3 regions of the Kosakonia cowanii JCM 10956 genome follow, and region 3 is predicted to be linked to each of the others. Evidence: predicted binding sites of a transcription regulator. Region 3 holds the regulator's gene; each other region holds the start of a gene.
The links. Region 3 encodes Fur, which represses iron uptake genes when iron is present. Its sites were predicted from a motif close to ATAATAATGAGAACNACTATCAA; they were not measured.
Positions count from the first base shown of each region.

Region 1: fepD (Fe(3+)-siderophore ABC transporter permease) is a predicted target of Fur. The motif match lies at 2,488-2,510, and genes of this name have one in related genera.
Region 2: feoA (ferrous iron transporter A) is a predicted target of Fur. The motif match lies at 3,015-3,037, and genes of this name have one in related genera.

Region 1 covers NZ_CP019445.1:2,496,709-2,501,045, forward strand. Annotated here, with positions in the region: gene fepC (iron-enterobactin ABC transporter ATP-binding protein) at 1-484, opposite strand, end outside; gene fepG (iron-enterobactin ABC transporter permease) at 481-1,473, opposite strand; gene fepD (Fe(3+)-siderophore ABC transporter permease) at 1,470-2,474, opposite strand; gene entS (enterobactin transporter EntS) at 2,587-3,822, shown strand; gene fepB (Fe2+-enterobactin ABC transporter substrate-binding protein) at 4,006-4,337, opposite strand, start outside.
Region 2 covers NZ_CP019445.1:2,047,685-2,052,021, reverse strand. Annotated here, with positions in the region: gene pckA (phosphoenolpyruvate carboxykinase (ATP)) at 1-27, shown strand, start outside; gene feoC ([Fe-S]-dependent transcriptional repressor FeoC) at 90-329, opposite strand; gene feoB (Fe(2+) transporter permease subunit FeoB) at 341-2,659, opposite strand; gene feoA (ferrous iron transporter A) at 2,690-2,917, opposite strand; gene BWI95_RS09470 (Tex family protein) at 3,367-4,337, opposite strand, start outside.
Region 3 covers NZ_CP019445.1:2,607,503-2,611,839, forward strand. Annotated here, with positions in the region: partial or broken gene BWI95_RS12265 (beta-N-acetylhexosaminidase) at 1-1,995, shown strand, start outside; gene fur (ferric iron uptake transcriptional regulator) at 2,096-2,542, opposite strand; gene fldA (flavodoxin FldA) at 2,832-3,362, opposite strand; gene ybfE (LexA regulated protein) at 3,526-3,807, opposite strand; gene ybfF (esterase) at 3,946-4,337, opposite strand, start outside.

The DNA of each region.
Region 1 (4,337 bases), 110 kb from region 3:
TCTCCTGTGCCAGCACCATGGCGATCCACGCCCGCTGGCGCTGCCCGCCGGAGAGCGTATCGACGCTCTGCTGCGCCAGGCTCTCCACGCCCGTGGCTTTCATCGCCCGCTTCACCGCTTCGTCATCCTCTTTGCGCCAGCGGGTAAAGAGCGGCTGATGCGGGTAACGCCCGCGCGCCACCAGCTCCTGCACCGTAATATCGCCAGGCGTGGTAGCGTTCTGCGCCAGCAGACCAATGCGCCGCGCCACCTCTTTGCTGGCAAAGCGCTGGATCTGCTCGCCATCAAGGTAAACGTGCCCTTCGCTCGGCGTCATCAGGCGGCTGAGGGTGCGTAAAAGGGTCGACTTCCCGCAGCCATTCGGGCCGATGATGGCGGTGAAATGGCCATCCGGAATGGCGACGCTCAGCTTCTCGGCAATCACTTTTTTGCCGTAGCCCAGGGTTAACGCTTCGCCGCGCAGACGGGGAGATAAGGCGCTCATTTGTTTCGGGACTCCTGAATTAACAAGGCGATAAGGTAAATACCGCCGAGGCTGACGGTGACCACGCCAACCGGTAGCTGGTAAGGCGTAAAGCCGCGCTGGGCGATCATATCCGCCAGCAGCAGCAGCAGCGCGCCGCAGAGCGTCGACTGGGTTAACCCCCAGCGCGCCGTGCCGCTCAGGCGGCGGGCAATATGCGGTGCCACCAGTGCGATAAAGGAGATGGGGCCAGCAAGCGCCGTGGCGGCTGCGGTCAGCGCCACCGCTACCAGCATCAGCAGCAAACGCGAGCGCTCAACGTTGACGCCCAGCGCGCAGGCGCTGTCGTCGCCCATCTCCAGCAGCCGCATGCGCCGTGCCAGCAGGGCGGCGAAAAAAAACATCGCCAGCATAATCGGCACCGACGGCAGCGTTTTCGCCCACGTCAGGCCATTGAGCGATCCGGCGTTCCACAGCCCGGCGGAGAGCGCCGTTTCAAGCGACGCTTTCAGCAGCAGCCAGGTGTTGAAGGCCACCAGCATCGCGCGTATGCCAATGCCGACAATAATCAGGCGGAAGGTTTCAATGCCGTTGCGCCAGGCCAGCAGCCACACCAGCAGCGAGGTAAGGATGCCGCCCGCCATCGCTGCCAGCGCAATCGCCGTCAGATGCTGGCCAAACAGCACCATCGCCACCAGCACACCGCTCCAGGCACCGGTGTTAAAGCCCATGACATCCGGGCTGCCGAGCGGGTTACGCATCAGCGACTGGAAAATCGCGCCGCTGACGCCAAGCGCCGCGCCAACCACCAGCGCCATTAACACTCGCGGCAAGCGCCACTCCATCACCACCAGCTGCATTGCGCGCGGCGCAGCACCGCTTAGCGCGTCGAAAACCTGCGTGAAGGTGAGCATCACCGTACCGCTGCGCAACCCCCAGGCTGCGAGCAGCAGGGCGGCGATAACCATCAGCAGGCAACTGGCCACTAAACGGCGGGAGGGAGCGATCATAAGCCGCCTCCGCGCGCGCGGCGCACCAGCAGGATCAGCATCGGCGCGCCGATAAAGGCGCTCACGACCGAAACGCGCAGCTCGCCCGGCACGATCACACGGCCAATGATATCGGCAAACAGCAGCAGAGCAGGGGTGGCAATTAACGTGACAGGAAGCGACCAGCGGTGATCGGCCCCAACCAGCCCGCGCGCCAGGTGGGGCATCATCAGACCGATAAAGGCGATTGGGCCGACGACCGCCGTGGCGCTGCCGCAGAGCACGGTTATCGCCAGTAAACCCAGCAACTGGGTGCGCGCCACTTTGCTGCCGAGCGCCGTCGCCGTATCGCTGCCGAGGCTCAGGCTGTTAAGTGCGCGGCTCAACATCAAGGCGACGCCCGCCGCCAGCAGCACCGGGATCAGCACCACGCGCAGGGTTGCCAGCGTACGAATATCAAGGGAACCGGCCTGCCAGAAACGCAGCTGATCGTAGACATCAGCATTGAGCAGCGAAATGCCGCTGGAGAGTCCGTCGAGCACGGCGGTGAGCGCCACGCCCGCGAGTGTTAAGCGCACCGGGCTAAGCTGCCCACCGCCCTGGCTGCCGGTAAACGCCACCAGCAGCGAGGCGGCGAATGCGCCGCAAAAGGCGAACAGCAGCTGCTCCGTTGGCGTGGTCGCGCCCAGCAGCGCGGCGCCGAGCACAATGGCGAAACTGGCGCCCGCATTGACGCCTAAAAGGCCCGGGTCAGCCAGCGGGTTGCGCGTCAGGGTTTGCATCAGCGCACCGGCAAGGCCAAGCGCGCCGCCGGCGAGTAAGCCTGCCAGCGTGCGCGGCAGGCGCGCATCGCGAATGATGGTGCAATCTGCGCTGTGGCAAGCGCCAAAAAGGGCGTCGGAGATGACCGCGGCAGGCATCGGTTTTGCGCCAATAAACAGGCTCAGTGCCGCAGCAAATATAAGCAGTATCAATAGCCCGACGAGAACCAATACGCGCGCCGGGGAAGCAGAAAACGACATAAAAATCCCAATTTTGATAATGATAGTAATTATCGTTATCGATCCTGTTTTGTTATGTTACCATGCGCAGCCTGAGATTGGACACAGAAAGTATGGAATACAAGGTCTTGTAATGAAGCAACACTCCTGGCTGCTGAATCTCAGCCTGCTGCGGACACATCCGGCTTATCGCGTCGTTTTCCTCGCGCGTTTTATCTCAATTTTATCGCTGGGCTTACTGGGCGTGGCAGTACCGGTGCAGATCCAGGCGATGACCCACTCCAGCTGGCAGGTCGGGCTTGCCGTGACGCTGACCGGCGGCGCAATGTTTGTCGGCCTGATGCTCGGCGGCGTACTGGCGGATCGCTTTGAACGTAAAAAGCTGATTCTGCTGGCGCGATCCACCTGCGGTATCGGCTTTATTGGCCTCTTTCTCAATGCACTGTTACCCGCGCCGTTGCTGTCGGCGATCTATCTGCTTGGCGTGTGGGATGGCTTTTTCGGCGCGCTTGGCGTGACGGCGCTGCTGGCGGCAACGCCTGCGCTGGTCGGGCGGGAAAACCTGATGCAGGCGGGGGCGATCACCATGCTCACCGTGCGCATCGGTTCGGTGATTTCGCCGATGGTTGGCGGCCTGCTGCTGGCCTCTGGCGGCGTGGCGTGGAACTACGGTCTGGCGGCGGCGGGCACCTTTATCACCCTGCTGCCACTGCTGACGCTGCCTGCGCTCCCACCGCCGCCGCAACCGCGCGAACACCCGCTTAAATCTCTTGCCGCTGCGCTGCACTTTCTGCTGCGTAACCCGTTAGTTGGCGGCATTGCGCTGCTCGGCGGCCTGCTGACGATGGCCAGCGCCGTGCGCGTGCTCTACCCGGCACTGGCGATGAGCTGGCAGATGTCGGCGGCGGAGATTGGCGTGCTTTATGCTGCACTGCCGCTCGGCGCAGCCATCGGCGCCTTGACCAGCGGCAGGCTGGCGCACAGCGAGCGGCCCGGCATCATCATGTTGCTGACCAGCGTCGGCGCGTTTATCGCCATTGCGCTCTTTAGCCTGATGCCCGTCTGGCCGCTCGGCGTGCTCTTTCTCGCGCTCTGCGGCTGGCTGACGGCGGTGAGTTCACTGCTGCAATACACCCTGTTGCAAACCCAGACCCCGGAAGCGATGCTCGGGCGCATTAACGGCTTATGGACGGCGCAAAACGTCACCGGCGACGCCATCGGTGCGGCGCTGCTGGGCGCAATGGGATCGATGCTGACGCCCGCCGCCTCGGCGAGCTTCAGCGGGCTGGCGTTAGCGATAGTGGGATTAGTGCTGGTTCTCATCCTCGGCGAACTACGCCGTTTCCGACAGGTTCAGTCCGGCGCATAAAATTCTCCGGTGGCGTTAGCGTCACCGGAGCTTCAGCGTTACGGCGATCTGATCACCCCCCTTGACTGCAAACGGGATGCCTTCACAGGCCGGATAAGTCACGACCCTTATCCGGCAATACCGAGGTTTTTGTAGGCCGGATAAGCGCCAGCGCCATCCGGCAATAAGGCTTGCGGCAAACCCTCAGCCAAACAGCGTAGACAAGCGCTGCAACACGCGGGTTGCGCTGTAGTAATCAAGCCGGAAGGTCTCGGCACCCAGCGCATAAACCCGCTTATTGCGTACTGCGGGAAGATGCGCCAGCAGCGGATTAGCGCTCAGGGCGTCGGCCTCTTTTTGATCGCCGGCGAACAGGAACAGCGCTTCGCCATTCAGCCCGGCGGCGAGGTTTTCACCGCCGAGTTGCACGATGTCATGGCGTTTACCCTGGCTCTGGCTCGCCTGCAGTCCCGCCGGCAGCGGCGCGAGGGTAAAACCGAGCTGTTGCATTAACTGGCCCTGCGCGGAGTCGCGAG
Region 2 (4,337 bases), 560 kb from region 3:
CTGGTCAGCGCCGGGCCGAAACTGTAATCCGCTTACGCAAGAGAGACAAAACCCGCCGAAAGGCGGGTTTTTTTATGACAATGAGTCGGTTAGCGCAGCATCCACCATTCGCGTGAGCAGGCGGCTTTGCCCTCCGGACACGCTTTGCAGCTGCCGATCAGGCAACCACTCGCCTCCTCTTCAACACGCACCGCGCGCCCCATTGCTTCCAGCCGCGCCAGCATGGCGTCAATTAACGCTTTGGGCGTGTGCAGGGCGAGGCTGAGCTGGCTTGCCTCCATCCGCCCCTGCAACGCCAGCAGATCGCGTACCTCAATAAGCGATGCCATTACGCGACTCCTTAATGACAGTCGCTTGCCGGGCTGTCGCAGCAGCTGGCCACCGTTCTGCGCGTAGCCAGCAGATTCACATTCACGCGGCTGCGCGCCCGGCGCAACACGCTAATCACCAGCACGTTAAACACCACCACCGCCAGGATGCAGGTCATGCTGTAGAGCGGGTGCTGATGGAAGGTGACGGTTTGATAAAAGAGCGTGGAGAGCGAGTAGGCAATATTCAGCCCCCACAGCACCGAGAAGCCCATCCAGCCGCGGCTCGCTTCGCGGGCAATTGCGCCCATCGCCGTAATGCATGGCACGTAGAGCAGGACAAAAATCAGGTAGCTGTAGGCCGCAGCCGCGCTGCCGAATTTCTGGCTCATCACCCCCATTGTGCCGGTCGCCATTTCGCCGTCGCCCTTGCTGGCTTCAATCGGGTTAGCAAGCACGCTCAGGCTGAAGGTCTCTTTGACGGAATTGCCGGTCTCTTCCAGCGCGGCAATTAGTTCATCGCTCAGACTGAATGTGGCCGGATTAAAAGCCTCCTGCTCAATATTTTCCGCGGTGTAGAGCGTGTTGAGCGTGCCGACCACCACCTCTTTTGCCATCGCGCCGGTAACCAGCCCGACCGTTGCCTGCCAGTGATCGCCCTGCACGCCAATCGGCTCTAACAGCGGGGTAAAGACGCGGCTGATAGAGGCCAGCGCCGAGTCGTTGATGTTATGCACCGTGCGGCCATTCAGCGAGAAGCTGTTCATCGCGCTGAGGAAAATGCTGACGATGATGATCACTTTCCCGGCGCGGATAACAAAACCTTTCAGTCGCTGCCAGGTTTGCAGCAGCAGGCTTTTCAGATGCGGAACATGGTAAACCGGCAGTTCCATCACAAACGGCGACGCTTCACCACGCAGCAGCGTGTATTTCAGCATCAGCCCGGTAAGGATCGCCATCACTACGCCCAGCAGATAGAGCGAGAAGACCGCCACCGCACCCTGCTGGCCGAAAAAGGCGGCAGCAAAGACGGCAAAAATCGCCAGCCGCGCACCGCAGGACATAAACGGCGCCATCATGATAGTAATCAGCCGTTCACGCGGTGCATCAAGCGTACGCGCGCCCATTACTGACGGCACGTTACAACCGAAGCCGACAATCAGCGGTACAAAGGATTTGCCCGGCAGACCGAGCGACTGCATCAGGCGGTCCATTACAAACGCGGCGCGCGCCATATAGCCGGAGTCCTCAAGAAAGGACATAAACAGGTACATCATCCCCAGTTGCGGCACCAGTGGCAGCACAGTATTTACACCGCCGCCCAGCCCCTGCGCGAGAAAGACCGTCAGCCACTCCGGGAAGTGCAGCGTATAGCCGAGCCACTGAATGCCGTGGATAAAGATCGCCACGGAGCCGGCATCAAAAATGGGTGAGAACGCCCCGCCAATATTGATGGCGAAGAGGAACATCAGGTACATGACAAACAGGAAGATCGGTAAGCCGAGAAAGCGGTTGAGAATGATGCGGTCAACGGCGGCGGTGAAACGGCTTGGCTCGGCGGTCAGCGTATTGCTGACGGTATCGCAAATCGCGGCGATGGCCTGGTAACGCGCATCGGCGATATGCAGCGCCGGATCGTCCATCTCCGCCTGCAAACGCGAAAGCGCGGCGTTAAGCTGGCTGTCGGAAATATCGGCATTGGCGCGGCTATAGATATCCCCTTCCAGCATCTGCAAACCCATCCAGCGGCGCTGCTGCCAGGGAAGCGCGTCGTGCATCTGCCCGGCCAGCGTATCCGCCTCGCGCGCCAGCGGCAGCGCATAATGCACCAGCTCGACATTGTCATTGGCACGGTGGCGATCGATGGCGAGTTTCAGCGCCTCGATCCCGCGCCCGCGCGTGGAGACCAGCGGGATCACCGGGCAGCCAAGGCGGCTGGTCAGCGCATCGATATCAATGCGCAACTTCTGCTTTTCGGCGATATCGAGCATGTTGAGGGCGATAATGCACGGCACGCCAAGCTCCAGCAGCTGTAACGTCAGGTAGAGGTTACGCTCAAGGTTGGAGGCATCCACGACGTTTATCAGCAGATCGGCATCGCCGTTCAGAATGTAGTGGCAGGCAATCTGCTCATCGAGAGAGGTTTGCGCGGAGATGGTGGTTAGCGAGTAAGTGCCGGGCAGATCAACCAGCGTGACCTGGTGGTCGGTGGTGGTAAAGAGCCCCTCTTTGCGTTCAACGGTGACCCCGGCCCAGTTGCCGACGCGCTGGCGCGCACCGGTTAACTGATTGAATAACGTTGTCTTGCCTGAATTGGGGTTGCCAATTAAGCCAATGGTCATTTTTTTCATTTTATTTCGCACCCCGCGAAAACGTTGCGATTAACGTGAAACCACTTCTAATTTGAGAAAGGCGAGATCTTTTTTTCTTAACACTAAATTAACGCGGCGCGTTTCGATATGCACCGGATCGCCCAAAGGGGCAACGCGAACAACATTAAAAGAGGAGCCGGGCAACATGCCGAGGGATAAAAGTTTCTGCCGCCATGCCGGGCTTATTTCTGGCGAGAAACCGAGAATTTTCCACGCGCTATCAGGAGAGAATTGCATAGAGCCTACTTATCTTTTCTGCGAGTCAATATCACTCATGCGTCGTTGAGACGTACCGTTGGTCATCAAAGAGAGAAGGAGTGAACCTGTGTCTGCGATGATAATGAGAATGGTTTCTATCAGCAATCCAAAGCGTGCGCTTCCGGCGGGGATAATTAAAAAGTTACGCTCTTTTTGATGTAGAACAATATTTTCCACATCGGAATTTTCGGGAACAAATAGTGACGAGAGAGTCAGAATAATAAGAATAAATTTATATTTGGCAGCCTGGTTTAATAACACAGCGAAATATAATAAATGACGTCAATATTAGCTCAATCGCTAAGGGCACACGGAATAGCTTAAATTTCCTCACGATTTTCTTCAGCGAAAAATAAAACCCTAAGCGCAACGGAGAAAATAAGCAGCGGGCGAGAAAAAGCCCTCTTCAGGTGAAGAGGGCTTTTCTATTAGCGTTTCTTACCCATCGCCGCTGCTAGCGCATCCATCATCGCGCTGTTGCCGGCAGGCTGCGTGTCGCGACCGCGCGGTGCTTTAGCCGGACGAGCGGCATTACGGTTGCCGTTATCACGGTCATTACCGTTGCCACCACGGCGCGGCGCGCTTTCACCCGGCTGCTCATTGAGACGCATAGTGAGCGCGATACGTTTGCGTGGCAGATCGACTTCCAGCACTTTCACCTTCACGATATCGCCCGCTTTCACCACCGTATGCGGATCTTCAACGAACTTATCCGCCAGCGAAGAGATGTGCACCAGCCCATCCTGGTGGACGCCGATATCAACGAACGCGCCGAAGTTGGTGACGTTTGTCACCGCCCCTTCCAGCACCATGCCCGGCTGGAGATCGTTAAGGGTTTCAACGCCTTCCGCAAAAGTCGCGGTTTTGAACTCCGGACGCGGATCGCGGCCCGGCTTCTCCAGCTCTTTGATGATGTCGGTCACCGTCGGCACGCCGAACTGCTCATCGGTAAATTCTGACGCTTTCAGCTTGCGCAGCTCGGTGCTGTTACCCATCAGATCGCGCAGAGATTGCTCAGTCGCCGCCAGAATGCGCTCCACCACTGGGTAGGTTTCCGGGTGAACGGTAGAGGCATCAAGCGGGTTATCGCCATGGTTGATACGCAAAAAGCCCGCACACTGCTCAAAGGCTTTCGGCCCGAGGCGGCTCACTTTTAACAGCTGCTGGCGGTTCTGGAACTGACCGTTTTCATCGCGCCAGGCGACAATATTCTGCGCCATCATGCGGGTTAACCCTGCTACGCGTGTCAGCAGCGGCACGGAGGCGGTATTGAGATCGACACCGACGGCGTTCACGCAATCTTCCACCACCGCATCGAGTTTGCGCGCCAGTTGGCTCTGGCTAACGTCATGTTGATACTGGCCGACACCGATAGATTTCGGGTCAATCTTCACCAGCT
Region 3 (4,337 bases):
ATCTACGGTCGGGATATCGATCTCAGCCAGGGAGTGAAGTTTGACCTCTCAGCGCTGATGCCTGATGCGCAAAACGCCATCAAAGGGCGCTTCGCCATGCTCGGCGTGGAAGAGGGGAGTTATCCGCTACGTACCGAGATTGCCCGTAAAGCGTTCAGGGGGGACGAGGCGATCAACGGTGCCTATCAGCTGCGTATCAATGATAAAGAGGCGGTGGTGACCGGTTTTGATCAGAGCGGCGTGTTCTATGGCCTGCAATCTCTGCTTTCGCTTCTCCCCGCGCAGGGGCCGATGACGCTCCCCGCTCTGACGGCGAAAGATGCGCCGCGCTTCGACTATCGCGGTATTCATCTGGATGTCGGGCGTAATTTCCACAGCAAAGCGGCGGTGTTGCGCCTGCTGGATCAGATGGCGGCTTACAAGCTGAATAAATTCCACTTCCATCTGACGGACGATGAAGGGTGGCGCATTGAAATTCCGGGGCTGCCGGAGCTGACTGAGATTGGCAGCCAGCGCTGCCACGATCTGAGCGAGAAGCAGTGCCTGCTGCCGCAGCTGGGCTCGGGTCCGGATCGTGATAACAACGGCAGCGGGTACTTTACCCGCGCCGACTACATCGAGATCCTCAAATACGCCAAAGCGCGACACATTGAGGTGATCCCGGAGATCGACATGCCTGCCCATGCGCGCGCGGCGGTGATCTCAATGGAAGCACGTTACGAACGCCTGATAAAAGAGGGTAAGGATGAGAGCGAGGCGAGCCGCTATCGGCTGCTCGATCCGACCGATACCTCTGTTACCGCTGGCGTACAATTCTACGATCGCACCGGCTACCTCAATCCGTGCCTGGACTCCTCGCGCAACTTTGTCGATAAGGTGATGGGCGAAATCCTGCAGATGCACAGAGAAGCGGGTCTGCCGCTGCGCACCTGGCACTTTGGCGGCGATGAAGCAAAAAATATCTACCTGGGCGCTGGTTATACGGATGTGAACAATCCGCAGCCGGGTAAAGGCATCATCGATCAGAGCAAGCAAGATAAGCCTTGGGCGAAATCCGAGGCCTGCCAGGCGATGATCAAAGCCGGGAAAGTGAGCGATGTTGAACACCTCTCCAGCTACTTTGGCGCAGAGGTAAGCAAGCTGGTTAAGGCGCACGGCATCGATGTGATGCAGGCGTGGCAGGATGGGCTGAAAGATGCCAAAGACGCTTCTGTGTTTGCCACCCAACATGTGAATGTCAACTTCTGGGATGCGCTCTACTGGGGTGGTTTCGATTCCGTCAACGATTGGGCGAATAAGGGCTTCCGCGTGGTGGTCTCCAACCCGGACTACGTCTATCTCGACTTCCCGAGTGAAGTTCACCCTGATGAGAGCGGTTACTACTGGGGGACGCGTTTCAGCGATGAGCGCAAAATCTTCAGCTTCGCGCCGGACAACATGCCGCAAAATGCGGAAACCTCGGTTGACCGTGATGGCAACGCGTTCAGCGCTAAATCAGACAAGCCGTGGCCAGGCGCCTACGGGCTTTCCGCCGAGTTGTGGAGCGAAGTGGTGCGCACGGATGAGCAGATGGAGTATATGATCTATCCGCGTCTGGTCGCCGTCGCTGAGCGGGCATGGCATCGCGCAAGCTGGGAGCTGGATTATCAGGCAGGCCGCGAATACAAAGGCGGCGAGACGCAGTGGGTCGATCAGAAAGCGCTTACGGCTGACTGGCAGCGTTTTGCCAATCTGTTAGGGCATCGCGAGCTGGCGAAGCTGGATAAAGCCGGCATCCATTATCGTCTGCCGGTGCCAGGGGCGCGAATTGTTGACGGTGTGCTGGAGGTCAACATCCGCTTCCCGGGGCTGGTGGTGGAGTACTCCCTCGATCGCGGCAAAACGTGGCAACGCTACGAAGCGGAATCCCGTCCACAGATTAAAGGAGAAATTCAGGTGCGCACCGTAAGCCCGGACGGCAGGCGCGTCAGCCGTGTTGACACGCTGAAAGCTTGATCGCTTTCCACCCTGAGCGGCGTAACCTTCTAACGCGCCGCTCAGCCGACAGGCATAAAAAAAGCCAACCTGACGGTTGGCTTTTAACATTCAGAAGAACTTATTTTGCGTCGTGCGCGTGTTCATCTTCGCGGCAGTCGCCTTCGGCGCAGTGGCCGTAAAGGTAGAGACTGTGGTTCGTCAGGCGGATACCGTGTTTAGCGGCGATTTCGCGCTGGCGCAATTCGATGGAATCATCACTGAATTCGATGACTTTACCGCAGTCGAGGCAGATAAGGTGATCGTGGTGATGCTGCTGCGTCAGTTCAAAAACGGACTTGCCGCCTTCGAAGTTGTGACGGGTGACAATCCCGGCGTCATCAAACTGGTTCAGCACGCGGTACACCGTTGCCAGACCAATCTCTTCACCCATGTCGATCAGACGCTTATAAAGATCTTCCGCACTGACATGATGGTTATCCGGCTCCTGAAGCACTTCCAGAATTTTTAAACGTGGAAGCGTGACTTTCAGGCCGGCCTTCTTTAATGCGGTATTGTTGTCAGTCATGCGGAATCTGTCCTGTTGCTATACGATTCACTTCCTTCTCGGAAGTTATAAGGAATGCACCCGGGCGAATGCGTATCATTATAGAACTGCCATGTATAAATGAAAACTGCAAGCCCTCAAGTAAAGTAAGCTTTTAAAACGTGGTATCGCCGACAACTCCCGGTCGAGCGTAACGCGTTAAGCAGGGCTTATTGTACAGGGATGAATAGGAAAGTTAAAAAAATGTAGCAATTATTTCGATTGCTTTTACCTATTGATACGGCGCAACCAGCAGATTGCGCCATAAAAATCAGGCGTTCAGGATTTCATCCAGATGCAGCTCTTCAGAAACCTGCTTCACCCACTTCTGTACGCGCTCGGCAGTCAGTTCTGGCTGGCGGTCTTCGTCAATCGCCAGACCAACAAAGTGGTCGTCATCCGCCAGGCCTTTTGAAGCTTCGAAATGGTAACCGGCAGTCGGCCAGTGACCCACAATGGTCGCGCCGCGCGGTTCGATAATATCGCGAATAGTGCCCAGCGCATCACAGAAGTACTCAGCATAATCTTCCTGGTCGCCGCAGCCGAAAAGTGCTACTAATTTACCATTAAAATCAATCTCTTCCAGCGTCGGGAAGAAGTCATCCCAGTCGCACTGCGCTTCACCGTAATACCAAGTCGGAATGCCGAGCAACAGGATGTCATATCCTTCGATATCTTCCTTACTGCTCTTGGCAATGTCATGAACATCGGCGACGTCTTTACCAAGCTGGCTCTGGATCATTTTGGCGATGTTTTCGGTGTTGCCGGTGTCGCTGCCGAAGAAAATGCCTGTAATTGCCATGAGTAAAATAACCTCTTGAATCTTAATGAGTATAGGGGGAGCGCTAAGCCCACAGATAAGGGCAATCATAGCAGAACAGAGAAGAACGCGGAAACAGCTATTGCCGCGGACTGCACTGTATGCCACATGAAAAGGGGAATTTGACGATGATTCAGAAGAATCGCTATCCGCGCAGGGCTTTAAGCTGCGCCAGCAGCATCTCTTCGATAAGTTCGCTGCGGCTTATCTCGCGCGCCTCGGCCAGCTCATTTAAGGCTTCCACCGCTTCCGCATTCAGTTTCAGTTCGACGCGCTTAAGCCCGCGAACTTTATCGCGTTTGAGCTGGTTGCGTTTATTAATGCGCAACTGTTCATCGCGCGAGAGCGGGTTGGTCTTCGGCCGTCCCGGGCGACGCTCATTCGCGAAGAGATCTAGTGTCGTACGGTCCGTTTGTTCTTTAGCCATGATATGAATACTACGGGAAAACACGCAATCGGGCCGCTGCCCGGGCTGAATAGCGCGCCATCATACATCACCAACATCGGCACGCCAACGACCGGGCGCGTTGAAACGACCGGTCGCCGCCTTTTTAATCAGTTGGCCTTACTCTGCCAGGTAACGGCGAATGGCACGCAGCACCGCGTCAGGTTTTTCTGCATGCACCCAGTGCCCGGCACCGGCAATGACATACGCCCGCGCCTGGGGAAATTGCGCCAGCAGCGCATCGCGGTAGGCATCGGTGACATAAGAGGAGTTGCCACCGCAGACGAAGAGGGCAGGCTTATCCCACGCCGGGATTTTCTCCCAGCCCACTATATTGGCATATTGATCCCACAGCACCGGCACGTTAAAACGCCACTCACCGTCGACGAAGGATTTCAGTAAAAACTGAACCACGCCCTCTTCATCAAGCTGCTCGCGCATCAGCGCCGCCGCCTGCTGGCGCGACGAAACATTTGCCTCGCTAACGGCGTTGATGGCGGCAAAGATCTCAT